Regions from separate parts of the Streptomyces sp. MNU89 genome, predicted to be linked through region 2. Evidence: predicted binding sites of a transcription regulator. Region 2 holds the regulator's gene; the other holds the start of a gene.
What was found. The regulator HrcA, encoded in region 2, represses chaperone genes, less so after heat shock. The targets are predictions, from matches to a motif close to TTNGCACTCNGNNNNNCNGAGTGCNAA.
Positions count from the first base shown of each region.

Region 1: the regulator HrcA is predicted to act here: its motif matches at 1,772-1,798, upstream of groES (co-chaperone GroES).

Region 1 is NZ_JAJKLL010000001.1:3,005,797-3,010,205, reverse strand. It holds gene E4N63_RS12800 (polysaccharide deacetylase family protein) at 297-992, shown strand; gene E4N63_RS12795 (VOC family protein) at 1,178-1,585, shown strand; gene groES (co-chaperone GroES) at 1,944-2,252, shown strand; gene groL (chaperonin GroEL) at 2,346-3,971, shown strand; gene E4N63_RS12780 (SDR family oxidoreductase) at 4,148-4,409, opposite strand, start outside.
Region 2 is NZ_JAJKLL010000001.1:5,281,470-5,285,878, reverse strand. It holds gene E4N63_RS22510 (nitronate monooxygenase) at 1-395, opposite strand, end outside; gene dnaJ (molecular chaperone DnaJ) at 538-1,674, opposite strand; gene hrcA (heat-inducible transcriptional repressor HrcA) at 1,675-2,691, opposite strand; gene E4N63_RS22495 (MBL fold metallo-hydrolase) at 2,885-3,607, shown strand; gene E4N63_RS22490 (DUF3097 domain-containing protein) at 3,643-4,409, shown strand, end outside.

The DNA of each region.
Region 1 (4,409 bases), 2.3 Mb from region 2:
TGCCCGGGCCCCCACCCCGTCCCCGCGGAACGGCCCGGTCCCGTACCGGCCGTACCGGCCGCACTGCCGCCGCCCTCGTCCTCACCGGACTCCTCGCCGCCGCCTGCGGCCCTCCGAGGAGCGCGGGCCGGTACCCGATCCCTCCCTCGACGCCCGGAACGCCGCCCCCGACGAGGTGCCCGGCTCGGGCGACCTGCTCTCCGTCCCCGCCCGCGCCCTCGCCGCCCGCGCCGAGCGGCTGCGGCGCGCCCCGGCCGCGCGCCCCGCCGTAGCCCACCAGCTGGGGGCTGCGCTCGGTGCCGCTCGCCCCGCCGCCCCCGCCCGTCGTCAAGCCGGTGCTGACCACCCCGGAAGGGCTCCGCCGCGGCCCGCACCGCCCGGAGGACGGGCTGCCGCACGTGATCACCCGGGTCCCCACCGACGACCGCGTCATCTTCCTGACCATCGACGACGGTGCCGACAAGGACCCCCGGCTGCTCCGCATGATCCGGGAGCTGAACGTCCCGGTCAGCGCCTTCCTCACACACAACCTCGCCCGCGAGGACTACGGCTACTTCCGCCGGCTGCGCGACCTGGGCGCCGGGATGCAGAACCACACCCTCACCCACCCCTACCTCCCCGCTCTCCCCTACGAGAAGCAGCGCCGGGAGATCTGCGCCCAGCAGGACAACCTGGAGCGGGAGACCGGTGTGCGCCCGACGATGTTCCGCCCCCCGTTCGGCGGCTACGACCGCGCCACCCTGCGCGCGGCCGCGTCCTGCGGGATCGGGGTCGTGCCGCTGTGGAGCCAGGAGGTCTTCCCCGGGCGGATGGAGTACCGCCGCGGGGCGCTGGACGGGCGGTTCCACCCCGGCGACATCGTCCTCACGCACTTCCGGGGGCCGGCCCACTGGAAGGGCGACATGCGGGACGTCCTCCGGCGGGTGCTGGACCAGGCCACCGAGGAGGGGTTCGCGGTGGCCCTGCTGGAGGACTACGTCGGCGGCTCCTGAGCGAGCGATGGCCCCGAGCCCCCGCCCCGCCCCGGCCGGGGCCGCCGGCCCGCCGAAGGAGACCGGAGAAAAGCCCGCCGCCGCCGATGAGTTCCGCTCCGCCCGCCGGTCCACCCCCGTACAGCGACCCCACAGCAGAGCTTCGCGCCGGCGAGCGGTGCGAGCGAGAGAGAAGAGGCGACACCATGGCCGTCACCAGCGTTTTCGTCAACCTCCCCGTCAAGGACGTCCAGCGCTCCCGCGCCTTCTTCGGCGCACTCGGCTACTCCTTCGACGAGCGGTTCTCCGACGAGAAGTCCGCCTGTCTGGTGCTCAAGGAGGAGAGCATCTTCGCGATGCTGCTGGCCGAGCCCTTCTTCAAGGGCTTCATCAGGAAGGAGATCGCGGACGCCGCGAGCACCACCGAGGTGATCACCGCCCTCGCCGCCGAGAGCCGCGAGGAGGTCGACCGGCTGGTGGACACGGCGCTGGCGTCCGGCGGTTCGCCGGCGAGCGACACCATGGACGAGGGCCCGATGTACGTCCGTTCCTTCCAGGACCCGGACGGGCACCACTGGGAGGTCGTGTACATGGACATGTCCGCCATGCAGTGACGTCGCCCGGCCGGCGCCCCCGGCATCCCCGGCCCGGATTCTCCGACGTACCGCCGCGCCCCGGCCCGGCGGCGCGTCGGCCTGCCCGGAACCGGCGCGTGCGCGCCCCGCACGCGCCCCGGGCACCCCGTATCCCCGGACGATCCTCCGGCCGCCCCCGCTCCGGGTCGCCGGCGCCACGACTCGTTGGCACTCAGCTTGACCGAGTGCTAACGCCGTCATAGGCTCGGCGCTGGCACTCACCACCGGCGAGTGCCAACACAGCGACGGGCAGGTCCGGCACCCGCGACGACGGATTTACCCGGTCGCCACCTCAGACAGTTAACCCCGTGAGATCTCCGAAGGGGGAGGTCGGATCGTGACGACCGCCAGCTCCAAGGTTGCCATCAAGCCGCTCGAGGACCGCATTGTGGTCCAGCCGCTCGACGCCGAACAGACCACGGCTTCCGGCCTGGTCATCCCGGACACCGCCAAGGAGAAGCCCCAGGAGGGCGTCGTCCTTGCCGTCGGTCCGGGCCGCTTCGAGGACGGCAACCGTCTTCCGCTCGACGTTTCCGTCGGCGATGTCGTGCTCTACAGCAAGTACGGCGGCACCGAGGTGAAGTACAGCGGCGAGGAGTACCTCGTCCTCTCGGCTCGCGACGTGCTCGCGATCGTCGAGAAGTAATTCACCCAGCAATTCTGATCTGCGCCCCGGCTCTCCCGTGTACTGAACCACCGGGCGCCGGGGCGCGGCTCGTTGAGAGGACTCAGGCAACCCATGGCGAAGATCCTTAAGTTCGACGAGGACGCCCGTCGCGCCCTCGAGCGCGGCGTCAACAAGCTCGCCGACACCGTGAAGGTGACGATCGGCCCCAAGGGCCGCAACGTCGTCATCGACAAGAAGTTCGGTGCTCCGACCATCACCAACGACGGTGTCACCATCGCCCGCGAGGTCGAGGTCGAGGACCCCTACGAGAACCTGGGCGCCCAGCTCGTCAAGGAGGTGGCGACCAAGACCAACGACATCGCGGGTGACGGCACCACCACCGCGACCGTGCTGGCCCAGGCGCTGGTCCGCGAGGGCCTGCGCAACGTCGCCGCCGGCGCCTCCCCGGCCGCCCTGAAGAAGGGCATCGACGCCGCCGTCAAGGCGATGTCGGAGGAGCTGCTGGCCACCGCCAGCCCGATCGACTCCAAGGCGGACATCGCCGCGGTCGCCGGTCTGTCCGCCCAGGACAAGCAGGTCGGCGAGCTCATCGCCGAGGCGATGGACAAGGTCGGCAAGGACGGTGTCATCACCGTCGAGGAGTCCAACACCTTCGGTCTGGAGCTCGACTTCACCGAGGGCATGGCCTTCGACAAGGGCTACCTCTCGCCGTACATGGTGACCGACCAGGAGCGTATGGAGGCCGTCCTCGACGACCCGTACATCCTGATCCACCAGGGCAAGATCGCCTCCATCCAGGACATGCTGCCGCTGCTGGAGAAGGTCATCCAGGCCGGCTCCTCCAAGCCGCTGCTGATCGTCGCCGAGGACGTCGAGGGCGAGGCGCTCTCCACCCTCGTCGTCAACAAGATCCGCGGCACCTTCAACGCCGTGGCCGTCAAGGCCCCCGGCTTCGGCGACCGCCGCAAGGCGATGCTCGGCGACATGGCCACCCTCACCGGTGCCACCGTCATCGCCGAGGAGGTCGGCCTCAAGCTCGACCAGGCCGGTCTGGACGTGCTGGGCTCCGCCCGCCGCGTGACCGTCACCAAGGACGACACCACCATCGTCGACGGTGCCGGCAAGAGCGAGGACGTGCAGGCCCGCGTCGCGCAGATCAAGGCCGAGATCGAGACCACCGACTCCGACTGGGACCGCGAGAAGCTCCAGGAGCGCCTCGCCAAGCTCGCCGGCGGGGTGTGCGTGATCAAGGTCGGCGCCGCGACCGAGGTCGAGCTCAAGGAGAAGAAGCACCGTCTGGAGGACGCCATCTCCGCGACCCGCGCCGCGGTCGAGGAGGGCATCGTCTCCGGTGGCGGTTCGGCGCTGGTCCACGCGGCCAAGGTGCTGGGCGACTCGCTCGGCAAGGAGGGCGACGAGGCCACCGGTGTCGCCGTCGTCCGCCGCGCCGTCGTCGAGCCGCTGCGCTGGATCGCGGAGAACGCCGGCCTGGAGGGCTACGTCATCACCTCCAAGGTCGCCGAGCTGGAGAAGGGCAACGGCTTCAACGCCGCGACCGGCGAGTACGGCGACCTGGTCAAGGCCGGGGTCATCGACCCGGTCAAGGTCACCCGCTCCGCCCTGGAGAACGCCGCCTCCATCGCCTCGCTGCTGCTGACGACCGAGACCCTGGTCGTCGAGAAGCCCGCCGAGGAGGAGCAGGAGGCCGGTGGCCACAGCCACGGCCACTCCCACTGACGCGACCGGTGCCCCGGGCCGCCCGCACGGGTGGTCCGGACTCCGGCCGTACGGACGAAGCCGGCGCCCCGCTGGGGGCGCCGGCTTCGGTGGCTCGGGGGGCAGGGCCGCGGGCTCACGGCCCCGGTCGCGTAACGCCCTTGCTCCGTCCCGGGGTTCCGGGCCCGGTGCAGCCGTCACCGCGGACCGAACTTGCGCCCCGTGCGGGAGGTGATCCCGCCCAGCATGTTGCGCGGCGCGAGCTTCACCAGTCCCGTGAGGGTCTTGTAGCGGGGGTCCGGAACGCTCAGCGACTTGCCGCGTTCCAGGTCCTTTATCGCGGCCTCGACCAGGCGGTCCGCGTCCAGCCACATCCAGCCGGGGATGTTGTCCGTCCCCACACCGGCCCGCTCGTGGAACTCCGTCCGCACGAAGCCGGGGCAGAGGGCCATCAGCCGC
Region 2 (4,409 bases):
GCTTCGGTGAGGACGGCGAGCTTGCCCTCGTAGCCGTCGTCGCCGTCGTCTTCGCCGCCGTCGGTCTCCGTGTCACCGAGCGGGGCGGCGTACCAGGAGGATTCCCCGGCGAGCTGCTCGCGGTAGACGGCGACCGCGGCGGCGTCGGCGACGGGCCGCTGCGGCAGGAAGAGGTTGACCCCGAAGGGGCGGTCGGTCAGCCCGCGCGCCACCCGGATCTCCTGGTACATGGCCTCGGGTGTCTTGTGGCCGGCTGCGAGGAAACCGAGCCCGCCGGCCCGGCACACGGCGGCGGCCAGCTCCGGGCGGGAGGCCCCGCCCGCCATGGGCGCCTGGATGATGGGGTACCGGAAGAGGTCCGTCACCGCGGGGACACCCCCCGTTGCTGCAGCCATGTGGCACATGGTGTCACGGAGCACTGCGCGGGCGGACCCCTCCCGCCGTTCTTTCCGGCGGGCGGACGGCGGCACGGCGCGGCCCCGGCGGGGATCCGCCGGGGCCGGTCCGTGCGTGCCGAAGGCGTCGGGGCCGGTCGGCTCAGCGGCCGTTGAAGGCGTCCTTCAGCCGGGAGAAGAGACCCTGCTGACCGGGCTGGAAGTGGCCGGCCGGGCGTTCCTCGCCGCGGAGCTTGGCGAGCTGCCGGAGCAGGTCCTCCTGCTGGGGGTCGAGCTTGGTCGGGGTCTGCACCTCGACGTGGACGATCAGGTCGCCGCGCCCGCCACCGCGCAGATGCGTGATGCCGCGCTGGTGGAGCGGGATCGACTGGCCGGACTGGGTGCCGGGCCGGATGTCGACCTCCTCCATGCCGTCCAGCGTCTCCAGCGGGCACTGGGTGCCGAGGGCCGCCGCCGTCATCGGGATGGTGACCGTGCAGTGCAGATCGTCGCCGCGCCGCTGGAAGACCGGGTGCGGCACCTCGTGGATCTCGACGTAGAGATCACCGGGCGGGCCGCCGCCGGGGCCGACCTCGCCCTCGCCGGCGAGCTGGATCCGGGTGCCGTTGTCCACACCCGCCGGGATCTTGACGGTCAGGGTGCGCCGCGAGCGGATGCGGCCGTCACCGGCGCACTCCGGGCACGGGGTCGGCACGACGGTGCCGAAGCCCTGGCACTGCGGGCAGGGGCGGGAGGTCATGACCTGCCCCAGGAAGGACCGCGTCACCTGGGAGACCTCACCGCGGCCGCGGCACATGTCGCAGGTCTGGGCGGAGGTACCGGGGGCGGCACCCTCGCCGCTGCAGGTGTTGCAGACGACGGCCGTGTCAACCTGGATGTCCTTGGTGGTGCCGAACGCGGCCTCGTCCAGCTCGACTTCGAGCCGGATCATCGCGTCCTGGCCGCGCCGGGTACGGGATCTCGGGCCGCGCTGCGAGGCGGTGCCGAAGAACGCGTCCATGATGTCGGAGAAGTTGCCGAAGCCGGCCCCGCCGAAGCCGGGGCCCGCGCCGCCGCCGGCCCCCGACATCGGGTCCCCGCCGAGGTCGTAGACCTGCTTCTTCTGCGGGTCCGACAGCACCTCGTAGGCGGCGTTGATCTCCTTGAACCGCTCCTGCGTCTTGGGGTCCGGATTGACGTCCGGGTGCAGCTCGCGTGCGAGACGGCGGAACGCCTTCTTGATCTCGTCCTGTCCAGCGTCCCGGCTCACGCCCAGTACGGCGTAGTAGTCGGTGGCCACTTACGACTCCGCCAGGATCTGTCCGACGTAACGTGCCACTGCGCGTACCGCTCCCATCGTTCCGGGGTAATCCATGCGGGTCGGTCCGACCACGCCGAGTTTCGCCACCGCCTCGTCGCCCGAACCGTAGCCGACGGCGACGACGGAGGTGGATGTCAGGCCCTCATGGGCGTTCTCATGCCCGATGCGCACCGTCATCCCGGGCTCCTCGGAGGCGCCGAGCAGCTTCAGCAGCACGACCTGCTCCTCCAGGGCCTCCAGCACGGGCCGGATGGTCAGCGGGAAGTCGTGGCGGAAACGGGTGAGATTGGCGGTACCGCCGATCATCAGCCGCTCCTCGGTCTCCTCGACGAGGGTCTCCATGAGGGTGGCGAGCACCGTGGAGACCGTCCCGCGGTCCTCCGTCTCGAAGGACTCCGGAAGATCCTGCACCAAGCGCGGCACATCCGCGAAACGGTGGCCGGAAACCGCGCTGTTGAGGCGGGCCCGCAGATCGGCCAGCGAGGTGTCCCCGAACGGCGCGGGGCAGTCCACCATGCGCTGTTCGACCCGGCCGGTGTCGGTGATCAGGACGAGCATGATCCGCGCGGGCGCCATGGACAGCAGTTCGACATGGCGCACGGTCGAGCGGGTGAGCGACGGGTACTGCACCACCGCCACCTGCCGGGTCAGCTGCGCGAGCAGCCGCACCGTGCGCCCCACCACGTCGTCGAGGTCGACGGCGCCGTCCAGGAAGTTCTGGATGGCCCGGCGCTCCGCCGTGGAGAGCGGTTTCACACCGGCGAGCTTGTCGACGAACAGCCGGTAGCCCTTGTCCGTGGGGATGCGACCGGCACTGGTGTGCGGCTGGGCGATGAAGCCCTCGTCCTCCAGCGCGGCCATGTCGTTGCGCACGGTGGCGGGCGACACGCCGAGGCGGTGGCGCTCCGTGAGCGCCTTGGAGCCGACCGGCTCCTCGGTGCCGACGTAGTCCTGGACGATGGCGCGCAGCACTTCGAGTCTGCGTTCGCTCAGCATCGCGCTCACCTCCCAGTCGGTCCCTCTGGTCCGGTCTCTGGCACTCGATCCGCGCGAGTGCCAGTTTCCCCGGCCAAGTGTACGGCGGTGTGGTACGGCAAGGGCAAGGCCGGACCGGTTACGGGGCGGATACGCGGCCGGTGGACGGCACCTCGGGCGGACACGGCGACCCGCCTGCGACTAGCGTCATCGTATGGAGCACGGTTGGGAAGAGGCGGACTGGGAGCAACTGGCGCGCGGTGTCGCACGCCGCCGTCTGCCGGGCTGGGACGCCACGACGGGACTGGTGTACGGACCGGACGCGGCCCTGGTCGTGGACGCGGGGGCGAGCCTCGCCGAGGGGGCGGACATCCGCCGGTGGGCGCGGCGCCTGGCGGGGCGCCACGTGACCCATCTCGCATTCACGCACGGGCATTTCGACCATGTGCTGGGCGCCGCCGCCTTCGCCGGCGTCCGGACCTACGGGGCCGTGGGCCTGGACCGGCTGCTCAGCGGCGGAGGGGAGGCGGTGGCCGCCGACGCCGTCCGGCACGGACTGGACGCCGGGGACGCGGCCGAGGCCGCCGATCTGCTGGCCCCGCCGCAGCACCCGGTCTCCGGCGAGATGACGGTGGGCCTCGGCGGCGGCCGGGAGGCCGTGCTCGTCAACGTCGGGCCGGGGCACACAGCGCACGATCTGGCGGTGCTGGTGCCGGGCGACCCCTGCGTCGTCTTCTGCGGCGACCTGGTGGAGCAGTCGGGGGAGCCCCAGGCCGGCCCGGACGCCGTGCCCGGGCGCTGGCCGGCCGCGCTGGACCGGCTGGTGGAACTCGGCGGCGAGGACGCGCTGTACGTGCCCGGTCACGGAGCGGTGGTGGACGCACGCTTCGTACGGGCCCAACGCGACGCGCTGGCGGGGCGGTTCGGCGTGTCGTGACCGGCGCCGGCCCGCCGTTCGTATCGTCTGAGCCCATGCGCAGCAGACAGTACGGGCCCGATCTGACCCCGCCGTGGAAGAAGACCCGGCCGGCGCCCGAGGTGGCGGCCGAGCCCGGTCTCGTCGTGGAGGAGGCCGCCAGCGGGTTCTGCGGCGCGGTCATCCGCTGCGAGAAGACGGCACAGGGGCCCGTGGTGACCCTGGAGGACCGCTTCGGCAAGCACCGGGTGTTCCCGATGGAGCCGCGCGGCTTCCTGCTGGAGGGGCGCACGGTCACGCTGGTGCGCCCCGCGGCCGCCGCGCCCGCCGCCCCGCGCCGCCCGGCCCGCACCGCCTCGGGGTCGGTCGCCGTCCCGGAGGCGCGGGCGCGGGTCGCACGCGCCGGGCGGATCTATGTGGAGGGACGGCACGACGCCGAACTCGTCGAGCGGGTCTGGGGCGACGATCTGCGCATCGAGGGCGTGGTGGTCGAATATCTGGAGGGCATCGACGATCTCCCGGCGGTGGTACGGGAGTTCGGGCCGTCGGCGGACGCGCGGCTCGGGGTGCTCGTCGACCACCTGGTGCCCGGCTCCAAGGAGTCGCGAATCGCGGCGGAGGTCATGGCGGACGGTGCCCTGGGCGAGCACGTTCTCGTCGTCGGCCACCCGTACATCGACATCTGGGAGGCCGTGAAACCGGCCTCCGCCGGCATCCCCGCCTGGCCCTCGGTGCCCCGGGGCCAGGACTGGAAGACGGGCGTCTGCCGTGCGCTGGGCTGGCCGGAGAACACCGGCGCGGCGTGGCAGCGCATCCTCTCCTC